DNA from 4 places in the Rhodococcus erythropolis R138 genome. Region 1 is predicted to be linked to each of the others. Evidence: riboswitches for the same ligand, from Rfam matches in the RefSeq annotation. Region 1 holds a riboswitch; each other region holds the start of a gene.
The links. A riboswitch is a leader RNA that binds a small molecule or an ion and turns the genes downstream of it on or off. The one in region 1 is predicted to bind S-adenosylmethionine.
Positions count from the first base shown of each region.

Region 2: linked by a shared signal. The riboswitch ahead of H351_RS09240 (LLM class flavin-dependent oxidoreductase) and the one ahead of H351_RS24750 (amino acid ABC transporter permease) in region 1 are both predicted to bind S-adenosylmethionine.
Region 3: linked by a shared signal. The riboswitch ahead of H351_RS00275 (aminotransferase class V-fold PLP-dependent enzyme) and the one ahead of H351_RS24750 (amino acid ABC transporter permease) in region 1 are both predicted to bind S-adenosylmethionine.
Region 4: linked by a shared signal. The riboswitch ahead of H351_RS09505 (FAD/NAD(P)-binding protein) and the one ahead of H351_RS24750 (amino acid ABC transporter permease) in region 1 are both predicted to bind S-adenosylmethionine.

Region 1 covers NZ_CP007255.1:5,398,072-5,400,270, forward strand. Annotated here, with positions in the region: gene H351_RS24745 (amino acid ABC transporter ATP-binding protein) at 1-111, opposite strand, end outside; gene H351_RS24750 (amino acid ABC transporter permease) at 108-1,082, opposite strand; SAM riboswitch class I at 1,274-1,368, opposite strand; gene H351_RS24755 (sulfite exporter TauE/SafE family protein) at 1,568-2,199, shown strand, end outside.
Region 2 covers NZ_CP007255.1:1,955,264-1,957,462, reverse strand. Annotated here, with positions in the region: gene H351_RS09240 (LLM class flavin-dependent oxidoreductase) at 1-1,052, opposite strand, end outside; SAM riboswitch class I at 1,057-1,152, opposite strand; gene H351_RS09235 (ABC transporter substrate-binding protein) at 1,332-2,199, opposite strand, start outside.
Region 3 covers NZ_CP007255.1:57,726-59,924, reverse strand. Annotated here, with positions in the region: gene H351_RS00280 (PucR family transcriptional regulator) at 1-772, shown strand, start outside; SAM riboswitch class IV at 833-947, shown strand; gene H351_RS00275 (aminotransferase class V-fold PLP-dependent enzyme) at 1,001-2,199, shown strand, end outside.
Region 4 covers NZ_CP007255.1:2,022,336-2,024,534, reverse strand. Annotated here, with positions in the region: gene fahA (fumarylacetoacetase) at 1-1,050, shown strand, start outside; SAM riboswitch class I at 1,129-1,222, shown strand; gene H351_RS09505 (FAD/NAD(P)-binding protein) at 1,227-2,199, shown strand, end outside.

The DNA of each region.
Region 1 (2,199 bases):
CTTGCGGACCAGGAGATCAACGCCGGCAAGTACTTCCAGCGTGCCGAACGACTTGTGAATTCCGCGCGCTTCGACGGCATACACCGTCTCTTCGGCCAGTTCTGCGGTCATCGGGTCGCACCTCTCGGAATATCGAGACGCGCATCGCGAATCTCTTCGAACTTCTTGCGCGCCTTCTGTACCGGAGTCAACGGAAGCGCACGGGCGGATCCTCGTGCATAGTGGCGCTCCACGTAGTACTGACCGATCGAGAGCAACGTCGTGAGGATGATGTACCAGATCGTGGCGACCATCAGCAGGGGCACGACTCGTCCGTTGCGGCCGAAGATGACCTGCACCTGGTAGAACAGTTCGGCGATTGCCATGGTGGAGACGATCGACGTTCCCTTGAAGAGTCCGATGACCTCGTTGGCGGCGTTGGGGAGAATCGCTCGCATTGCCTGCGGGAGAACGATCTTGAAGAACTGGCGACTGCACGGAATACCGAGCGAGTGAGCAGCTTCGATCTGGCCGTGATCCACCGAAATGATTCCGGAGCGGATGATCTCGGCCGAGTATGCAGCCTGGTGCAGCGCCAAACCGATGACCGCCGCGGTGAATCCGCCGATCACACCGCTGACCTGGAAGGTGAAGAACTCGGGCCCGAAAGGTATTCCGAGAGAAAGCGTCTGGTACAGGTAGGTGATGTTGAACCAGAAGAGCAGCTGCACGATGAGTGGAATCGAGCGGAAGGCCCAGATGTAGGTCCAAGCGATCACCTGCAGGACCGGGTTTTTCGACAACCGACCGAGTGCCAGGAAAACACCGAGACCGAATCCGAGGATCGTCCCCCACAGCGTCAGTTTGATCGTCATCCACAGCGCGGCGAGCACTGATTTCGCGGTGAAGTACTGCGCGAAGGTCGGCCAGTCCCAGCCGGGGTTGACGACGAGTCCGTGGATGAACTGAGCAAGCAGTACCAGCACGACCGCACTGATCACCCAGCGCAGCGGGTGCCAGGTGCGAGCAACGACAAGCTCCGAGTCCGGAAGTTGCGGCTCGGACACCGACTTTTCGGGGCGGACATCGGTGGGCGCGCTCACGGCGCGCTACCTGACGGAGTGGACATGACGAATAGACCTTTCGGGGAATGGGAACGCAGCTGTGGTCTCGAGTTGGTGAGCTCGAGTTGCGAAGACGACGGTTCGGTCAGCGACAGTGACACGAAGCGGTGCGGCACAGATCGATATGGCGGCGCCTGTGCGGAGCGTGCGAAGTGGAACCCATGTGATGCCTTCCATCGGTCCTGGCGGTAGCACCCGCTCCCGATCACTCGGGGGGTTGCTGCGACGTCGACGAGCCAGGTCTCTCGGTCGCTCTGGATGGTGAGCAAAGACTAGACCCGAAATGTCTAGTCGTCAAATGTTGTATTTCCCTGCACTGCAAGGGAAATGAAAGATCAACCAGGTTGAAATCGCACTGATTCCAACGGTGTCCGAAGCCGCGTTAGACGTGTTCAATGGAGTGTTCGAACGAAGACCGGGACCGCCGTCTGGACCGACTTTTCCTCTGCCGTACCGTCTGCGGAGTGAGTGGACTCGACGCATTCTTCATATTGCTGGCCGGCATCGGCGCGGGCGCGATCAACGCCGTGGTCGGCAGTGGAACGCTGATCACGTTCCCGACGCTGGTCGCCTTCGGCATGCCGCCCGTGACCGCGACCATGTCCAACGCGGTCGGGCTCGTCGCCGGCGGAGTTTCCGGCACCTGGGGCTACCGACGCGAGCTGTCCGGACAGTGGGATCGACTGAAGTGGCAGATTCCGGCGTCACTCGCCGGGGCACTACTCGGTTCCTGGTTACTCATGCATCTACCCGAGAAACTGTTCGAAACCATAGTTCCGGTGCTGTTGGTCCTCGCCCTCGCGCTCGTCCTCCTCCAACCACGCATCCAGGCGTGGGCCAAGAAGCGTTCCACCGAAGAAACGACGCTGTCCACCAAGAGGCTGATGCTCCTGACCGCCGGCACCTTTGCAGTCGGCATCTACGGCGGATACTTCACTGCCGCGCAGGGCATCCTTCTCATCGGTGTGATGGGTGCCATCCTCCCGGAAACCCTCCAACGCATGAACGGCGCGAAGAACCTGCTCTCACTGCTCGTCAACATCGTTGCAGCGGGGATGTACATCACTCTGGCGTTCGATCAGATCAATTGGGCAGC
Region 2 (2,199 bases), 2.8 Mb from region 1:
GGCCGCTGCAGGCCGAGGTTGCCCCTCAGAGTCGATCCCGGAACCGGGCGTCGCGTCAACCCGGCCTTGGACAGCGCCGGAAGCACGAATTTGGCCAGCACCGGAAGGTCCTCGTCGATCACGAGAGGGTGAAAATGAACACCGTCGAGGTGTCCGGCCAATTCCTTCAGAACCACGGCCGCTTCCCCCGGATCTGCAGCCAGGAGCAGTCGGCCAGTGACGACGGAATTCCCGTACGAGTTCAGCTCGATCAACCGCTGCGCCGCAGACAGATTCGGCGTATCGAACGCCACATCGACCTCGGCGACCACCAATGACGCGCCCTCATCGCGCGCCTTGGCAGCCGACTGTGCAATGGCCTCTACCGAATCACCGGAAACGAGAACAACATCGGCCTGGTGTGGTTCGATGGCGCCGTAGCGGCCGAACACCACCAACTGGCCTTGCGGCGGCCGCGGAACGATTGACGGCCCCTTCACCGAGAAGGTGTCGCCCTCGAAATTGACGTAATGCAGACGATCACGCTCGAGGAAACGCCCACTGAGATAGTCACGGACGACGGCGTCGTCCTCCCACGAATCCCATAGATCTGTCACGACGGTAACCGAATCCCGCTGCTCCTGCTGACGCGCCGATTCCGTCGTTACCGGAGCCCTCCCCCACGCCCTCGCCGCGGCATCGTCTTCGACCGGAACAGCAAGCCAACCGCCACGCCCACGCGAGGAGTAGTCCAATGTCGCCAATTGCGAAGAGGTGTGGAACGGTTCGGCGTACGTGGTCCCGACGACGGGGACCAGTCCGATCGTGCTGGTCGTCGCTGCCACGCATGACGCCCTGGAGACGGCATCGATGCGGCCGACAACGTCACCACTCGGAGGGAGGATGGAATCGTCGAACGTCGCGAAGGTGAAGCCCGCATTCTCGGCAGCCGCGACGCGATCGCGCACGGCCTTACCCGTGAGCAACTGATCCGGGCGGTGTGAGCTTCGGCGCCAGGCAGCGGGGTGAGTGCCCTCGCCGTCCAGTTCGATACCCACGGCAAATACAGTCATGTGTCCTCCATCGGTCCTGGCGGTAGCACCCACACTGCGGTTAGGTAGCGGGTTGCTGCGGCATCATCGAGCCAGGTCTCTCAGCCACTCTGGATGGTGGATGCAATCTATGCGGGCGACGCTGAACAAGTCAAATCGCACTTTACGAATCATATTGACCTACAACATATTTCAATACAATCATCCTGATCGAAAGGGTTGCGCAACGCTAGCCGACGTAGACACCAAAGAGCCCCGCCCGACTCGCGTCGGACGGGGCTCTCGGTGTGCGCTGGAACGCTACTTCGCGCCCATCCATGCCTGATCGAACAGCATGATGCCGGTTGCAGTCGGAACCACACCGTGCACGTTCTTCTGCCAAGCCCAGAACGACGTGAGCCCGCCGATCGGCGCCGACGGAACCGTCTCGTTCCACAGCGTCTGAATCTTGCCGATGATCGCCAGGGTCGACGAATTATCCTTGGCTTGTTGTAGATCTGCGATCAGCTGATCCATCGCCGGGTTCGCATATCCAGCAGTATTCGCCATCGAGGTGCTGTTGGTCGTGGAGAACAATCCGAGATCGAGTATCGACTCGTACATTCCGATGCCCGCGTGCGCGAGGTCGAAATCGTGCTTGACGTAGACGTTCTGCACGATGTCGCCGGCGTTGTTGGCCAAGATCAAGTTCACCTCGAACCCGACGGCCTGCAACAGTGACTGCACGGCGAGGCCGATCGCGTGGTCCTTGGGCTCACTGAGCACGACGTAGTCGAGAGTGCCGTCGTATCCGTCTGCCTTCGCCTGATTCAGAAGCTCCTTGGCCTTTTCGGGGTCGTAGGCAATACCCGGTGTGTCTACGTGCCATTGCGACGTCGGACCGAACAACTCCGAGCCAGGCAGTCCCTCACCGTTTTCCACGCGCTGATCGATCAACGTGGTGTCCAGCGCGTAGCCGATAGCCTGGCGAACGCGAACATCCGAGCCCGGTCGGCCTTCACGATTGTTGACAATCTCGGCACTACCGGCGTTGAGCACGTCGATGTAGCCGGGGTAACCAGCGGACTTGGCAGAATTGATCGCCGAAGTAAGGCCGCGAATGTAGGCAACATCGAGCTGACCGCTGTTCAATGATTCGAGATTGGCCTGCGGACCGTTGAGTGCAACC
Region 3 (2,199 bases), 900 kb from region 1:
ACGCATGGTCGACGAGCGTGAAGCGCGCCGGCGTAGCGCGCTACTCGGTGAACTGATCGACACGTCAGCAGACGCCACACCCGGACTGCTCCGGCGCGCACTCGACGCGGGTTGGGCACTGGACGGATGGCATATCGGCATCAAAGTCCTGGCGGTCGGTGAGGTCGACCTGGTGGCCAGGCGCAGTGAGGTCGCAGACGCCCTCGCCGCCGAGGGAATCGGCGCCAATGTCGTGGAACAGGCTGACGGCTGGGCAGCGTGGACCACTCTGCCGGGCGAGCCGCGACCGGAGTCGATCACCAGGATCGCCGAGAGCATCCGTGCAGCTCAGGCGAGGTTGGAACCCACGATGGAGACCTGGGTCGGTGTGGGACGCGCACACGACGGTCCGGCTGGAATCGGTGCGTCCCTGTCTGAGGCCGGGGATGCCGCTCGGCTCGCGGGTTCGAGGTCGCAGACAGGCCGCTTCCTGCACGTGGACCGCCTGGGTCTGGCGCAGTTGCTGCTGGCGTGGACGCGAACCGACACGTTTCAGCCCGCAGCCGCGGCACTGCTCGCGCCGCTACGCGATTCGAATGGAGAGTTGCTCGAGACTCTGTCGACGTACCTCGACGAAGAATCGTCTCTGGCTCACACCGCAACCCGAATGGGCTTGCACCGCAACACCGTATCGAGTCGGATCGATAGAATTCAGCGCCTTCTCTCGGTGGATCTCGCAGATCCGGAAACGAGACTCGCGCTCCACCTTGCTTGCCGGACCATCGCGCCCTGACGGAGATCTTCGCGGCTTCGTCTTGACAAGCACGGGAGGTTCCTGCCATCCTCGTTGCCAGGTCACGAGTACCAGTGTTCAGCCCCGGCTTGCTGGTCGGCAACCCTCCTCCGCGGTGGGGTGCTCCGGGTGACGACCCGGCTGCGTTCGAAAACGAATGCGGCAAGCGCGGACTCTTCCGGGGCCATCACCCGACGAACGAGTCCTTGAACGTGAGGATTGTCTTCGATGACTGCTGTATTGAGTGCCGACACCTGCCGCACCACCGCGATTGCCAAGGTTTCGGGTGCTGACCTGCAGGTTCCATTGGTTCAGGGCGGCGAATGCTCCTACGCCAACTTCGACTACGCCGCGAGTGCGCCGGCATTGGCCCAGGTCACCGACCGTATCGCCGAGTTGCTGCCGACATACGCCAGCGTCCACCGCGGTGCCGGCTATGCGTCCCGGATCTCCACGCTCACCTACGAGAACGCTCGTGAATCCGTTGCTCGTTTCGTGAACTGTGCCGACGATCAGGTTGTCGTCTTCACCCGGAACACCACCGATTCGCTGAACCTGCTTGCGCAGTGCGTTCCCGGCAGCACCGTCGTCCTCGACGTCGAACATCACGCAAACCTGTTGCCGTGGAACGACGCTCGTATCGTCACCGCCGCAGACACCATCGAAGAGACGATCGAGCGTCTGATCGGTGAACTGTGCACCAAGCCTGCAGCGCTGCTCGCAATCACCGGTGCCTCCAACGTGACCGGCGAGATCCTGCCGATTGCACGCTTGGCTGACATCGCTCATCGTTGCGGCGCACGTATCCTCGTCGACGCTGCTCAGCTGGCTCCCCACCGTCGCATCGACCTGCAGGAATGCGGCGTCGACTACATCGCTTTCTCCGGTCACAAGCTCTATGCGCCCTTCGGCGCGGGTGTTCTGGTCGGACGCCGTGACTGGCTCGACGAGGCTCAGCCGTACCTCGCCGGCGGCGGCGCCGTGCGTGAGGTGACCATCGAGTCCACGGAGTGGGCCTGCGCGCCTGCCCGCCACGAGGCAGGTTCCCCCAACGTTCTCGGTGCGGCAGCCATCGCGACCGCATGCGAAACCCTGCACGCGCTGGACTTCGACGTCATCGCCGAGCACGAGAAGGCACTCACCGCCCAGCTCACCGACGGATTGTCCGCCATCGAGGGCGTCTCGCTCGTGCGACTGTGGAATGACGCACCGGACGCCGTCGGAATCGTCACCTTCACCGTCGACGGATTCGAAGCGGGCGAAATCGCCGCATTCCTCTCCGCCGAGCACGGCATCGGAGTTCGCGACGGTCGCTTCTGCGCACACCCGGTTCTCGCACGCCTCGGCCTCTCCGGCGGTGCAGTTCGCGCCAGCCTCGGCCTCGGTAGCAGCTCGGACGACGTGACGCGGTTGGTAGACGCCGTGAA
Region 4 (2,199 bases), 2.9 Mb from region 1:
CTGGGAGATTCCGTCTTCGCCGAACCGACTCTGAATGCGTTCATGGCGCTGGGCCGGGATCAGTGGGTATCGGTGCGTAATCGGATCACGGATCTAGTGACCGGCGAAATAGACTCGGACGCAGTGTTTCCCGTCGACTCAGTCACAATGCACTTACCGATCGCGGTGGCCGACTACGTGGATTTCTACGCGTCGGAAAATCATGCGACCAACCTCGGACGCCTGTTCCGACCCGACGCTGCCCCCTTGATGCCGAACTGGAAGCACCTTCCGGTCGGATACCACGGGCGCTCGAGCACCATCGTCGTCTCCGGCACCGATATCGTTCGCCCCTGCGGACAGCGCAAGTCACCCGATCAGGAGAACCCGGATTTCGGACCGTCCCGCCGCCTCGACATCGAGGCCGAAATGGGCTTCATCGTCGGAACTCCCTCGAAGATGGGCGATTCCATCACCCCGGACGACTTTGCCGAGCACGTCTTCGGCGCCGTCGTCGTGAACGACTGGTCCGCCCGGGACATCCAGGCGTGGGAATACGTCCCTCTCGGCCCGAATCTCGGGAAGAGCTTCGCGACGTCCATTTCTGCGTGGGTTGTTCCGTTGCTCGCGCTCGAAGCTGCCCGAATCGATACGCCGGTGCAGGACCCCGAACCTCTCTCTTACCTGCGCGGCGAGGAGAAGTGGGGGTTGGACATCGACCTGGCCGTCGATTGGAACGGTCACGTCGTCTCCCGGCCGCCCTACGCCCAAATGTACTGGTCGCCGGCGCAGATGCTCGCGCACACCACTATCAACGGCGCAGCAGCGAGCACCGGCGATCTCTTTGCATCCGGAACCATTTCCGGACCGGACAAGGATCAGCGCGGCGCCTTCATCGAACTGACCTGGGGTGGCAAGGAACCCGTGACCGTGGGCTCCGAGACTCGAACCTTTCTCGAAGACGGCGACACCATCGCCATCTCAGCCACCGCTCCCGGCGTCGGGGGATCACGAATCGGCTTCGGGGATGTTCACGCTCGGATCCTGCCGGCAACGCAAACCGAAAGATAACGATTGACAACTGTTTGATTCACGCTGATCTGATGTCCGGAATTCCTTGCCTCACGATTCTCCGAAGATAAGCTGGACTAACCATCCAGAGCGATCGAGAGTCCTGGCTCCGTGACGTCGCAGCAACCCCCTCTGCTGAGGTGCGGGTGCTTTCTGCCAGGTCCGATGGAGGACTCGTGCCAGGCGATCGACCCCGTACCTCAGTGGGGACAGCAGCTGTCGTCGTGATCGTGGGCGGTGGCCCCCGCGGGACCGGCGTACTCGAGCGAATCCTCGCTCACGAATCGGTGAACGCCGATCCCGTACCGATCGACATTCACGTCGTGGACCCGTATCCGGCAGGCGCCGGCCGCATTTGGCGAGGCAGCCAGGCGCCGCTTCTGTGGATGAATTCGACAACCGCGGACGTCACGATGTTCACCGACGAGACCACCGCCGTGACCGGCCCGGTGCTGCCGGGTCCGACCCTCGCGGAATGGGTCGCCGAGCACTCGACTGAACTTGCCGAATTTCCCGAAATCGCGGCAGAAGTTCCGATGATCACCCCGTCGTCGTTTGCATCGAGGTCACTACAGAGCCGATACCTGAACTGGGTGTTCCAGACCGCGGTCGACTCTGCACCAGCGCACGTCGACGTTCGGGTTCATCGACGATCCGTGGTCGACATCGTGAACGTCGGCGAGATACAGACGGTTCATCTGGACGACGGAGTTGTCATCGAAGCGACGGCCGTCCTTCTCGCGCAAGGGCACCCCGATGCGTTGGCTGCCCCGCGTGAAACCGCGCTGACCAGCTTCGCGTCCGAGCACGGGTTGACCTACGTAGGTCCGGGATACACCGCCGACCTCGACGCCGATGTCATTCCCGAACGCGAACCGGTTCTGATCGCCGGGCTCGGGCTGGCTTTCATCGACTGGATGGTTCTCCTCGCCGAGAGCCGCGGCGGCGTCTTCGAACGCGGTGAGGACGGCACCCTCACTTACACTCCCTCGGGTCGGGAACCTCTGTTGTACGCCGGATCTCGTCGAGGCGTGCCGTACCACTCCAAGATTTCGTACTCGATCGCCGACGCGCGGCCACCGCTACCCCGGTTCTTCACCGCTGATCTTGTGCCCGGCGACGGGCCGTTGGATTTCCGAAACGACATCT